DNA from 2 places in the Bacillus sp. WC2503 genome. Region 2 is predicted to be linked to the other one. Evidence: riboswitches for the same ligand, from Rfam matches in the RefSeq annotation. Region 2 holds a riboswitch; the other holds the start of a gene.

Region 1 (5,300 bases), 5.0 Mb from region 2:
ACTACTTGTATCTGTGTACCGTTTTGTAAAGAACCAAGTAGAGTACCATTTGTGCTAGCATTGCTACGTACATTTAATTTAGGTGTTGCAACAGTATATTTCGTATCATTTTGAACTGTGATTCCTTTTACTAAGGGCTGCGAACCATTAGATACGAATGCTTTTTGTACATAACCTGTTTGACCGTTATGTGAAATTTTATACCATTCGCCTTGTTCTCCTTGAATAGTCACGAACTTACCATTTGGTAATACATCTAAAATGGAAGATTCTAAATTAGGTTCAGAGCGAACGTTCAATGCATTAGCATTGACGATGTATTGATTAGTAGATTGAAGTTTGTTTTTTTGCAGAATAGCATCTTTTTGTACATAGCCTACTTTATTATTAACAGATACTTTATACCAATCCTTCGTTGTTTTAAGTATGTTAACTTTCGTATTAAAGCGAATTGTATCAAGGGATGTGCTATTTGTATTATCTTCTTTATGTAAGGCTACTTGATCGACTTTGACATATCCAGTTTTGACATTAGATAATTGTTCAGCGTTTGCTTTTTGTACATTTGTTTCGCCCATAGAAGGAAGTAATGAGGCGATTGCGACAGTAGTTGCTGTTAGAGCTGTAGCTTTCATATTCATATAATAGAGACCTCCTCTAGTTGTATAGTTAGTTGTAATTTTATTATAGTATAAAGATATAATATAGTGGGTGTATTCACATAAATGTAATATGAAATCAATATAAAAATAAATTTTTTCAGGATAATGATTCCTTTTTGTGGAATTAATTGGTATTTTATTTTACGAAATAGAATAATAATTATTATATAACTCTGTAATTTCGTTGACAATTGAGAAAATTAAAACAGTTGATGATGTCTTATTAGGGTGTTATACTGACAGTGATAATTTTATAGTTTGCTAGGAGAGCTGGTGTTGCCAGCTGAGAGTAAGACCTTAAGTCTTTGATCCTTTTCATTACCTGATCTAGATTATGCTAGCGTAGGGAAGCAATTCGGACACTAATGATGAGTCCCCGTTTCTTTGCGTATAGAAACGGGGCTTTTTTATTTGAAAATTTTATATTGAAACCACTAGGGGTGCTTTTCGTGCTGAGAGAGGAATAATCCTTAACCCTTACAACACCTGATCTAGGTAATACTAGCGAAGGGAAGTGGAACAACGAATAAACTATAATTTTATTTGTTGTAACCACTTCTGATTATAGAAGTGGTTTTTTATTTAGATACATATATTGAAGGGGGAAATAGAAATGAAATTTTGTAATAGATTGTTAGAAACTGTACAACCAGTTTGGGAGATGAGTCATAATCATCCATTTGTAGTAGGGATGGGGGATGGCACGTTAGAAAAAGATAAGTTTCAGTATTACATTATTCAAGATTATTTATATTTGTTAGATTATGCAAAGCTATATGCCATCGGTGTTGTAAAGGCAACGAATCCACAAGTAATGGGAAAATTTGCTGAACAAATTGATGGAATATTAAATGGAGAAATGACGATCCATAAACAGTATGCAAAAAGGCTTGGAATTTCTATAGAGGAGATAGAATCAGCAAAACCATCTGCTAAAAATTTAGCTTATACAAATTACATGATGTCTGTATCTCAAAATGGCACAATTGCGGAATTAATAGCAGCACTTCTTCCATGTATGTGGAGTTATTGGGAAATTGGAAAGCGTTTAAATGATATTCCTGGAGCGAGAGATCATGAGTTCTTTGGTGAGTGGATTCAAGGATATAGTTCTGAAGAATACGGTAACCTTTGTATTTGGTTAATAGATTTATTAGATGAAATGGCAATTGGAAAGTCAGAGCGAGAGCTAGAAAGATTAGAGGAGATTTTCTTATATTCCAGTCGATTTGAATATTTATTCTGGGATATGTCCTATCGTAAGGAGATGTGGGGATTTGAGGAGCAAGAACATACTACAGTTTCATAATGTTTCTTTTCATTATGATGAGAAGCCAATCATCGATGAATTAAATACTTCTATACAAGAGAAAGAGTTTGTAAGCATTATTGGGCCAAGTGGCTGCGGGAAAAGTACTCTATTTCGCCTTATTACAGGCTTAGAAGAAGTTAGTACTGGACGGATAGAGCTGACAGAAACAAAAAGTCATCCTGTAGGGTATATGCCTCAAAAAGATATGCTCCTGCCGTGGAGAACAATTATTGAGAATGCTGCTTTGCCACTAGAATGTCAGGGTGTACAGAAGAAAGAAGCACAAGTAAAGGCAAAGGAACTGTTACATAAATTTGGTTTACAAGGATACGAGGGAAAATACCCGAAAGATTTATCTGGCGGTATGAGGCAGCGCGTATCTTTTATCCGAACATTATTAACAGGCGGAGAGATATTATTGCTAGATGAACCGTTTAGCGCATTGGACGCTTTAACGAAGGCATCTTTGCAAGAATGGTTGTTTGAACAATGGAAAGAGTGGGAAAAAACAATTTTATTTATCACTCATGATGTGGAAGAAGCGTTGTTTCTTTCGAATCGAATTTTAGTGGTGGAACAGCAGCCGATAACTACTTTGACTGAACGGATTGTGCCGCTTGATCATAACAGAACACGAAAAGATTTATATAAACCGGATGTGTTAGCGCTGAAAGATGAGCTTCTTAGTATGTTACAAAGGCAGGTACTCGTATGATGAACCGATTGAAAGAATTAGTTCCTGCCATTACACTTTCTAGCATTTTACTCGTTATGTGGGAAATAGGAGCAAGAATTGTAGATGAAATGTACATTTTACCGTCACCGTCAGCAATTGTAATGAAGATATGGGAACTAAAAGACATATTATTTACGGTTCATTTACCGGCAACGTTATACGTCGTTTTAATAGGTGTTGTTATTTCTATCGTATTAGGTGTAGGGCTAGCGATGTTAATGAATGCGAGTACATGGATGGAAAGGGCATTTTATCCATTATTAGTTGCCTCACAAACGATTCCTATTACAGCGCTTGCTCCGCTTTTCGTTTTATGGTTTGGATATACCCTCTGGAGTAAGGTTGTTGTTACAGTTTTAATTACGTTTTTCCCTATTGCGGTCAATACGTATGACGGACTGCGTAGTACGAAAAAAGAATGGGAGGAGCTCTTAGTTACATATGGAGCAACGAAGAAAGATGTTTTTCTTAAGTTAAAGTTACCGTCTGCTCTTCCTTATTTTTTTTCAGCTTTAAAAATTGCAGTTCCGCTTAGTGTAATTGGGGCAGCAATCGGTGAATGGCTCGGTGCACAAGCTGGGCTTGGTTATTTCAGTAAGAGAATGATGACACAGTTAGATGGAGCTGGTGTATTTGCACCCATTGTATTGTTATCATTATTAGCTATTTTCTTCGTCATACTTATTTCCATATTAGAAAAGAAATTCATTAGTTGGAGGAAGCATTCATGAAATTTTTAAAACGCATCTTTGTGTTTACATTATTAGTTGCAATGATTGCAGGATGTTCGAGTAATTCAGCATCAGATAAAAGTAAAAAAGAGAAAGAAATAACGGTTATGCTCGATTGGTACCCAAATGCGGTACATAGCTTTATTTATGCAGCAATTGAAAAAGGCTACTTTAAAGAAGAAGGAATAAAGGTAAATATAAAATTCCCTTCTAATCCAACTGATCCATTAACTTTAGCTGCAGCAGGGAAAGTGACAGTTGGTTTGTATTATCAGCCAGATGTTGTTATGGCCAGAGCAAATGAACAAATTCCAGTGAAATCAATTGGAGCTGTCGTACGTTCACCGTTAAATCATGTCGTATCGCTGAAATCAGCAGGTATTCAATTACCGAAAGATTTAGAAGGAAAAACAGTAGGATATTCTGGAACTCCTTTAAGTGAAGCATATTTAAAAACAATGATAAAAGAAGCTGGTGGTAATCCTGATACGGTGAAAGTAGTTGATGTTGGCTTTGATTTAGTACCAGCGTTAATTACGAAAAAAGTGGATGCTGTAACAGGAGCATACATTAACCATGAAGTACCTGTTATGCGTCATGAAGGCCATGAACCAGCGTACTTTAATCCAGCAGAATATGGTGTGCCGAATTATCATGAACTTGTTTTCGTAACAGGTGATAAAACGTTGAAAAAAGATAAAGAAGCATTGCAAGCCTTTTTACGTGGGGCAAAAAAAGGGTATGACTTTATGAAGAAAAGCCCTGATGAAGCATTAAATATTTTATTAGATCATCAAGAAAAAGAAAACTTCCCGCTTGTACCAGAAGTTGAAAAAGAAAGCATGAAAATTTTATTAGAGAAGATGGAAACGAAAGATGAGCCATTTTTATCAGATTCAAAAGAGTCATGGGAGAAACAAAACAAATGGTTGAAAGACAAAGGAATGACGAAAGAAATTGTTCCTGCCGATGAATTATTCGAAAACATTTTAAAGTAGGCGAATGAATATGAAAAATGAGCTCCATGTAATCTCAAATGGCCATATGCCATTCGAAGAGTTAGTGAATGTAGCGATGCAAATTGAGAGTGAGATTGATTATTTGCATATTCGTGAGCGTGAGAAAAGTACGAAGGAATTATATAAAGGGGTGGAAAGTCTTTTGAAAAAAGGCTTTCCAGCATCTAAGCTTGTTATAAATGATCGAATTGATATCGCCATTTTATTAAACATTCCGCGTGTTCAACTAGGATACCGAAGCGCAGATGTAAGGTTAGTGAAAGAAAAGTTTTCTTATTTGCATGTCGGTTATTCAGTACACTCGTTAGAGGAAGCGATAGTAGCATTTAAAAATGGAGCGGATTCACTCGTTTATGGTCATGTATTTCCGACAGATTGTAAAAAAGGTGTGCCAGCGAGAGGACTTGAAGAAATTTCAGACATTGCAAGCTGTTTATCTATACCGATTACAGCGATTGGAGGAATTACCCCAGAAAACACAGTAGATGTTCTTACTAACGGTGTAAGCGGTATAGCAGTTATGTCCGGAATTGTAAGTAGTAGTAACCCATATAGCAAAGCGAAATCTTATAAGGAATCAATAAGAAAGTGGGCGGAAAAACATGTGTGAGAAGTATGATGTAGCGATTATTGGCGGTGGTGTAATTGGTAGCTCAGTTGCACATTTTCTAGCAGAAAGAGGACATAAAGTAGCAATTATAGAGAAGCAAAAAATTGCATCAGAAGCTTCTAAAGTAGCTGCTGGCCTGCTTGGTGTTCAAGCAGAATGGGATGCGTATGACCCGCTATTTGAACTTGCTAGAGAAAGCCGAGCTATATTTCCACAACTTGCAACAGTTT
Region 2 (5,300 bases):
GAAGAGCGATTGTCTGTAGAAGCATTTGCAAATGCAATCTATAAAGTGAAAGCAACTTCGATCTTGGCATTAGCGACAATTTTTGTTCGACAAGTAGCAACTTATTTAGCAGAAGAAGATATATATAAGCTAGCTTCCCTGAAAAGAATTGCGATTGGCGGTGAAATGTTGCCTGTAGAGGTTATTAAATTGTGGAGAGAAAGAATAAGTACAAATGTTGAAATTCATAATGTATACGGACCGACAGAATGTACTGTAGTGACGACAACCTATAAAATACCTAATCAGTTAAATGAGGATGTTGCGAGTATTCCCATTGGTAAACCATGTGCTAATTATCAAGTTATGATTTTGGATGAGAATATGAATCTTTGTCCAATTGGTGTACCTGGTGAATTATATATAGATTCAGTAGGATTAGCAAAAGGGTATTTTAATAAGCCTAATAAAACAATTGAAGCTTTTATTCCGAACCCCTTTAATCCTATAGTTAATATATATAAAACAGGTGATATCGTTAAGTTGCTAGAGGATGGAAATATAGAGTTTTTACATCGGAAAGATGATCAAGTAAAAATTAGAGGACATCGTATTGAACTAGGAGAAATCCAAAGTAAAATTTCTCAAAATCATAATATAAAAGAAAATGCTGTTTTTGCTAAGAAGAGCAAGGAAGGTAGCCAATATTTAATCGCATTCTATACAACTTTGAACAAAAAGGAAATACCAGAATTAGTTTATCAGTTACAAGAGCAGTTACCGGATTATATGGTACCATCTAAATTAATTTATATTAATGAACTACTACTTACACCAAATAAAAAGGTTGATGTTAAAAAGTTAGCTCAATTAGAAGAAAAGTACGAGCCGGTTCGTCTACAGGAATATGTCGCGCCTTCTATTAAAGCGGAGAAACAGATAGCGAAAGCTTGGGCAGAGGTATTAGGAATTTCAAAAATTGGAGTGCATGATGATTTCTTTACAATTGGTGGACATTCGTTGAAAGTATTGAGAGTCTTAACATTGTTAAAAGAAGATTTTTCACATTTAACAATTCAAGATTTCTTTAAAGAAAGAACGATATATGGATTAGCTAGAATTGAGAGAGAAGTAAAAGTAGAGACAGAAGAAGTATTTCGTGAATATAAGGTGATTCACGAACCGAATACTATTACTTATTCGAATGTTTTAGAAGACACTAACATCTCAAATGTCTTTTTAACTGGAGCTACTGGTTATTTGGGGTCGCACATATTATATGAATTATTGAGAGATACATCTGCTACCATTTATTGTTTAGTAAGACCGACAAAAGATGTGCAACAAAGAATTATCGATACATTAACAAGCTACTTTAATGATATATGTGAAGAGTGGTTACAGCGTATACAGGCTGTACCTGGTGATTTGGGAGAAGAGTATCTTGGGATGAGCGAAGAGGAATTTATTTTAATTAGTTCTAAGGTCGATACGGTAATTCATTGCGGTGCAGATGTAAGACATTTTGGAGATGTAAAACAATTTAAAAATGTGAACGTCCAAGGCACGAGCCGTATGCTAGCGTTAGCCGAGAATGGTGCTACATTCCACTTTATCTCTACAATTGGTATTCCGATAGAATTAGCGGTAGAGCAATGGGATACATATATGGAAACAGGTGATTTCAATTATAATGTAGAGTTAGAGAATGTGTATTCCGATAGTAAACTACAGGCGGAAAATCTTGTTCGTGAAGCTTTGAAGAGCGGTATACGAGGGAACATTTATCGTGCAGGTAACCTAGCATGTCATTCAGAAACGGGTTCGTTCCAACAAAACATTGAAGGAAATGCATTTTATCGTCTTATTAAAACGATGCTTCTAATTGGAAAGGCACCAAATGTGAAGTGGAAAGTTGATTTTACACCAATTGACTTTGCCAGTAAGTCGATTGTATCGTATTTACAAGATCCAAAAATTGTAGGAGAGACGTTACATATTTGTCATCCACATCAAGTTGAATTTGAACATTTTATAAAGCTAATTGAGGGATGTGGATACAATCTTGAAATGGTTCCACTTTCGGAATATGTAAATATCGGGCTTGAATTAGCAAAAGGAAATGAAGAAATAGCAGAGTTAATTGCTTCTCAAGTTGCAGGAGATGGAGCACAGCAATCTGAAATTGTCATGGGTACTCGTAGAACAAATGAATGGATTAAGAAAAAAGAGCTGATAGTGCCAGCGATTAATAAAGAATTTATTCAGCTGTTATTAGCTCATGGTGAAAAAGTTGGATATTTTCCAAAAGTAATGAAATGATTATGTACGCTTTTGTTTGTTCAATAAAATAAATCATGCTACAATGAGAACGAATTAAGAACCGGGGAGCCAATTGGCTGAGAGGATGTAAGTATACATCGACCCTCAACCTGATCTGGATAATGCCAGCGTAGGGAGTTACTTTAAAGTGATGTAGCATAAGTTATTATAGAATAACTTGTATACAAGGCTTTCCTACATGGTAGGAAAGCCTTTTCTTTTTTTGGAAACATATTTTATAAGGGGGATTTTATTATGTCACAACAAGTTACAATGTCATTTTCAGTAGTACCGCAAGCAAAAACAAAAGATGTATATTCTGTTGTTGATAGAGCAATTGAAGTTATACAACAATCGGGAGTTCGTTATGAAGTAGGAGCAATGGAAACAACGTTGGAAGGAGAATTAGATGTACTTCTTGATGTCGTGAAACGTGCGCAGCAAGCTTGCGTCGATGCTGGAGCTGAAGAAGTGATTACTTCTATTAAAATCCATTATCGTCCAAGCACTGGTGTAACGATAGATGAAAAGGTTTGGAAGTACCGTGATGAATATGCAAAACCAGAAGCAATCTAAACTTATTACAACAATTTGGCTTATCCTTCTCATTGCGATATGGGAAGGATCTGTTTCATTATTTAAAATCGAACCGTGGATTTTACCAAAGCCTTCTGCCATTGTTCAAGAATTAATTGGAATGAAGGATTTACTATTACCAAATACGATGCAAACACTGCAGGAAGTTATAATCGGACTATTTTTTGCGATTTTACTTGGGACGAGTATTGCAATTATTATGGACGTGATACCTTTATTTCGTATTTTAATAAATCCGTTGCTCGTTATTTCGCAAACAATTCCAATCGTTGTACTTGCACCGTTATTTATTATTTGGTTTGGATATGGGATGTTGCCGAAAGTAATGGTCGTCATACTCGTTTGTTTCTTCCCAATTGCGCTTAGTATTTTAGAAGGTTTTCAAACTGTAGATAAAAATATGTTGAAATTGTTGCAAACAATGAAAGCAACGAAATGGCAAGTTTACCAGAAAGTAAAGTTTCCGGCAGTGCTCCCATACTTTTTCTCGGGTTTAAAAATTGCAGTTACATATAGCGTGATGGGGGCAATTATCGGAGAATGGCTCGGTGCAAGTGAAGGGTTAGGGGTTATGCTTACGAGAGCTACAAAATCCTTTTTAACTGCTCGAGTATTTGGTGTTGCAGCAATTATCGTCATGGTGACATTATGCCTGTATTTTATCGTGGAGTTTATGGCAAGAATAACAGCACCATGGATATATAGAAAGGACGGCAGAAAATGAAAAAAGGTTTAAAAATTATGTTAGCTGCTTTATTAGCAGTAAGTGTGGCTGGGTGTAATCCGGCGAAGAAAGAAGAAAGTGCAAGTAAAGATAAAAAAGTAAAAGTTGTTTTAGATTGGTTTCCAAATACGAATCATACTGGCTTATATGTAGCGAAAACGAAAGACTATTACAAAAAACAAGGGCTTGATGTAGAAATTATCCAGCCTGGTGATAATGTCACAGCAGAGCAGATGATTGCTTCTGGGAAAGCAGATTTTGCGATAAGCGCACAGGAAAATGTAACATTAGCTCGTGTTGAAGGAATCCCAGTTGTTTCTGTTGGTGCAATTATTCAGCATAATACCTCTGCTTTTGCATCACTAAAAAAAGATAATATGACGTCACCGAAAGACTTTGAAGGTAAACGTTATGGTGGCTGGGGAGGACCAGCAGAAGAAGCAACGTTAAAAACAATTATGGAGAAACATCAAGCTGATTTTAATAAAGTCGAAAAAATTATCTTAGGACAAACAGACTTCTTCAAATCAATCGGTCGTGATGCGGACTTTGAATGGATTTATTATGGATGGGATGGCATTGAAGCGAAGCGTCAAGGAAAAGAGTTAAATACGATTATGGTGAAAGACTTAGATCCAGCGCTTGATTTCTATAGTCCTGTTATTATTACGAGTGAAAAACATACGAAGCAAGATAAAGACTTCGTGAAAAAGTTTATGACTGCAACGACAGAAGGTTATAATTTTGCAATTAAAGAGCCGAAAGAAGCTGCTGATATTTTAATTAAAGCTGTTCCAGATGTGAATAAGGAATTAGTACAAGAAAGTCAAAAGTGGTTAAGTACGAAGTATCAAGATGATGCAAAAGCGTGGGGAGTACAGAAGGAAGAAGTTTGGACGAATTACATGAATTTCTTATACGACAACAAAGTTATTAAAAAGAAAATTGATGTAAAAGATGCTTTTACAAATGAATTCCTTCCAAGTGAAAAATGAGCGGATTACAAATAAAAGATATTGTGAAATCTTTCGATGGAAAGAATGTATTAGCAAATATTAGTGCCTCTATACAGGAGGGAGAGTTTGTCTCTTTTGTCGGTCCAAGTGGTTGTGGGAAAAGCACATTGTTAAATATGATTGCGAGTGTTGAAGAGCCAACGAGTGGAGAGGTATTTTATAATGAGGAACATGTGAGAAAACAAGATGTTGTAAGCTATATGCCACAACAAGATTTATTATTACCGTGGCGATCGGCTTTACAAAATATTGTTCTTCCATTAGAAATTGAGGGGAAATCTAAAAAACAAAGGTTAACAGAAGGAATGGAAGCATTAAAGCAGTTTGAGTTAGATGAATATGCGGATCATTATCCTGATGCATTATCTGGTGGTATGCGCCAAAGAATTAGCTTTCTTCGTACATACTTATGTGAGAAGCCAATTATGCTACTTGATGAGCCTTTTGGAAAATTAGATGCATTTACAAAAATGGAAGTACACAGTTGGCTTTTAAATTCTTGGCATCAAGAAAAGCAAACAATTGTTATGGTTACACACGACTTAGATGAAGCAATTTTACTTTCTGATCGCGTATTTATTTTATCTCAAAGACCAGCATCAATAGTTGGTGAAGTGCAAGTGAAATTACCTCGTCCTCGAACGATGGATATGTTAACATCA

The links. A riboswitch is a leader RNA that binds a small molecule or an ion and turns the genes downstream of it on or off. The one in region 2 is predicted to bind thiamine pyrophosphate.
Region 1: another riboswitch for thiamine pyrophosphate. It lies ahead of tenA (thiaminase II); the one in region 2 lies ahead of ACUN26_RS26205 (MTH1187 family thiamine-binding protein).

The regions. Positions count from the first base shown of each region.
Region 1 covers NZ_JBQYMD010000001.1:95,404-100,703, forward strand. Annotated here, with positions in the region: gene ACUN26_RS00535 (SH3 domain-containing protein) at 1-641, opposite strand, end outside; TPP riboswitch at 916-1,028, shown strand; TPP riboswitch at 1,089-1,192, shown strand; gene tenA (thiaminase II) at 1,276-1,971, shown strand; gene ACUN26_RS00545 (ABC transporter ATP-binding protein) at 1,940-2,689, shown strand; gene ACUN26_RS00550 (ABC transporter permease) at 2,689-3,441, shown strand; gene ACUN26_RS00555 (ABC transporter substrate-binding protein) at 3,438-4,439, shown strand; gene tenI (thiazole tautomerase TenI) at 4,450-5,070, shown strand; gene thiO (glycine oxidase ThiO) at 5,063-5,300, shown strand, end outside.
Region 2 covers NZ_JBQYMD010000001.1:5,085,946-5,091,245, forward strand. Annotated here, with positions in the region: gene ACUN26_RS26200 (non-ribosomal peptide synthetase family protein) at 1-2,301, shown strand, start outside; TPP riboswitch at 2,354-2,455, shown strand; gene ACUN26_RS26205 (MTH1187 family thiamine-binding protein) at 2,557-2,877, shown strand; gene ACUN26_RS26210 (ABC transporter permease) at 2,849-3,622, shown strand; gene ACUN26_RS26215 (ABC transporter substrate-binding protein) at 3,619-4,617, shown strand; gene ACUN26_RS26220 (ABC transporter ATP-binding protein) at 4,614-5,300, shown strand, end outside.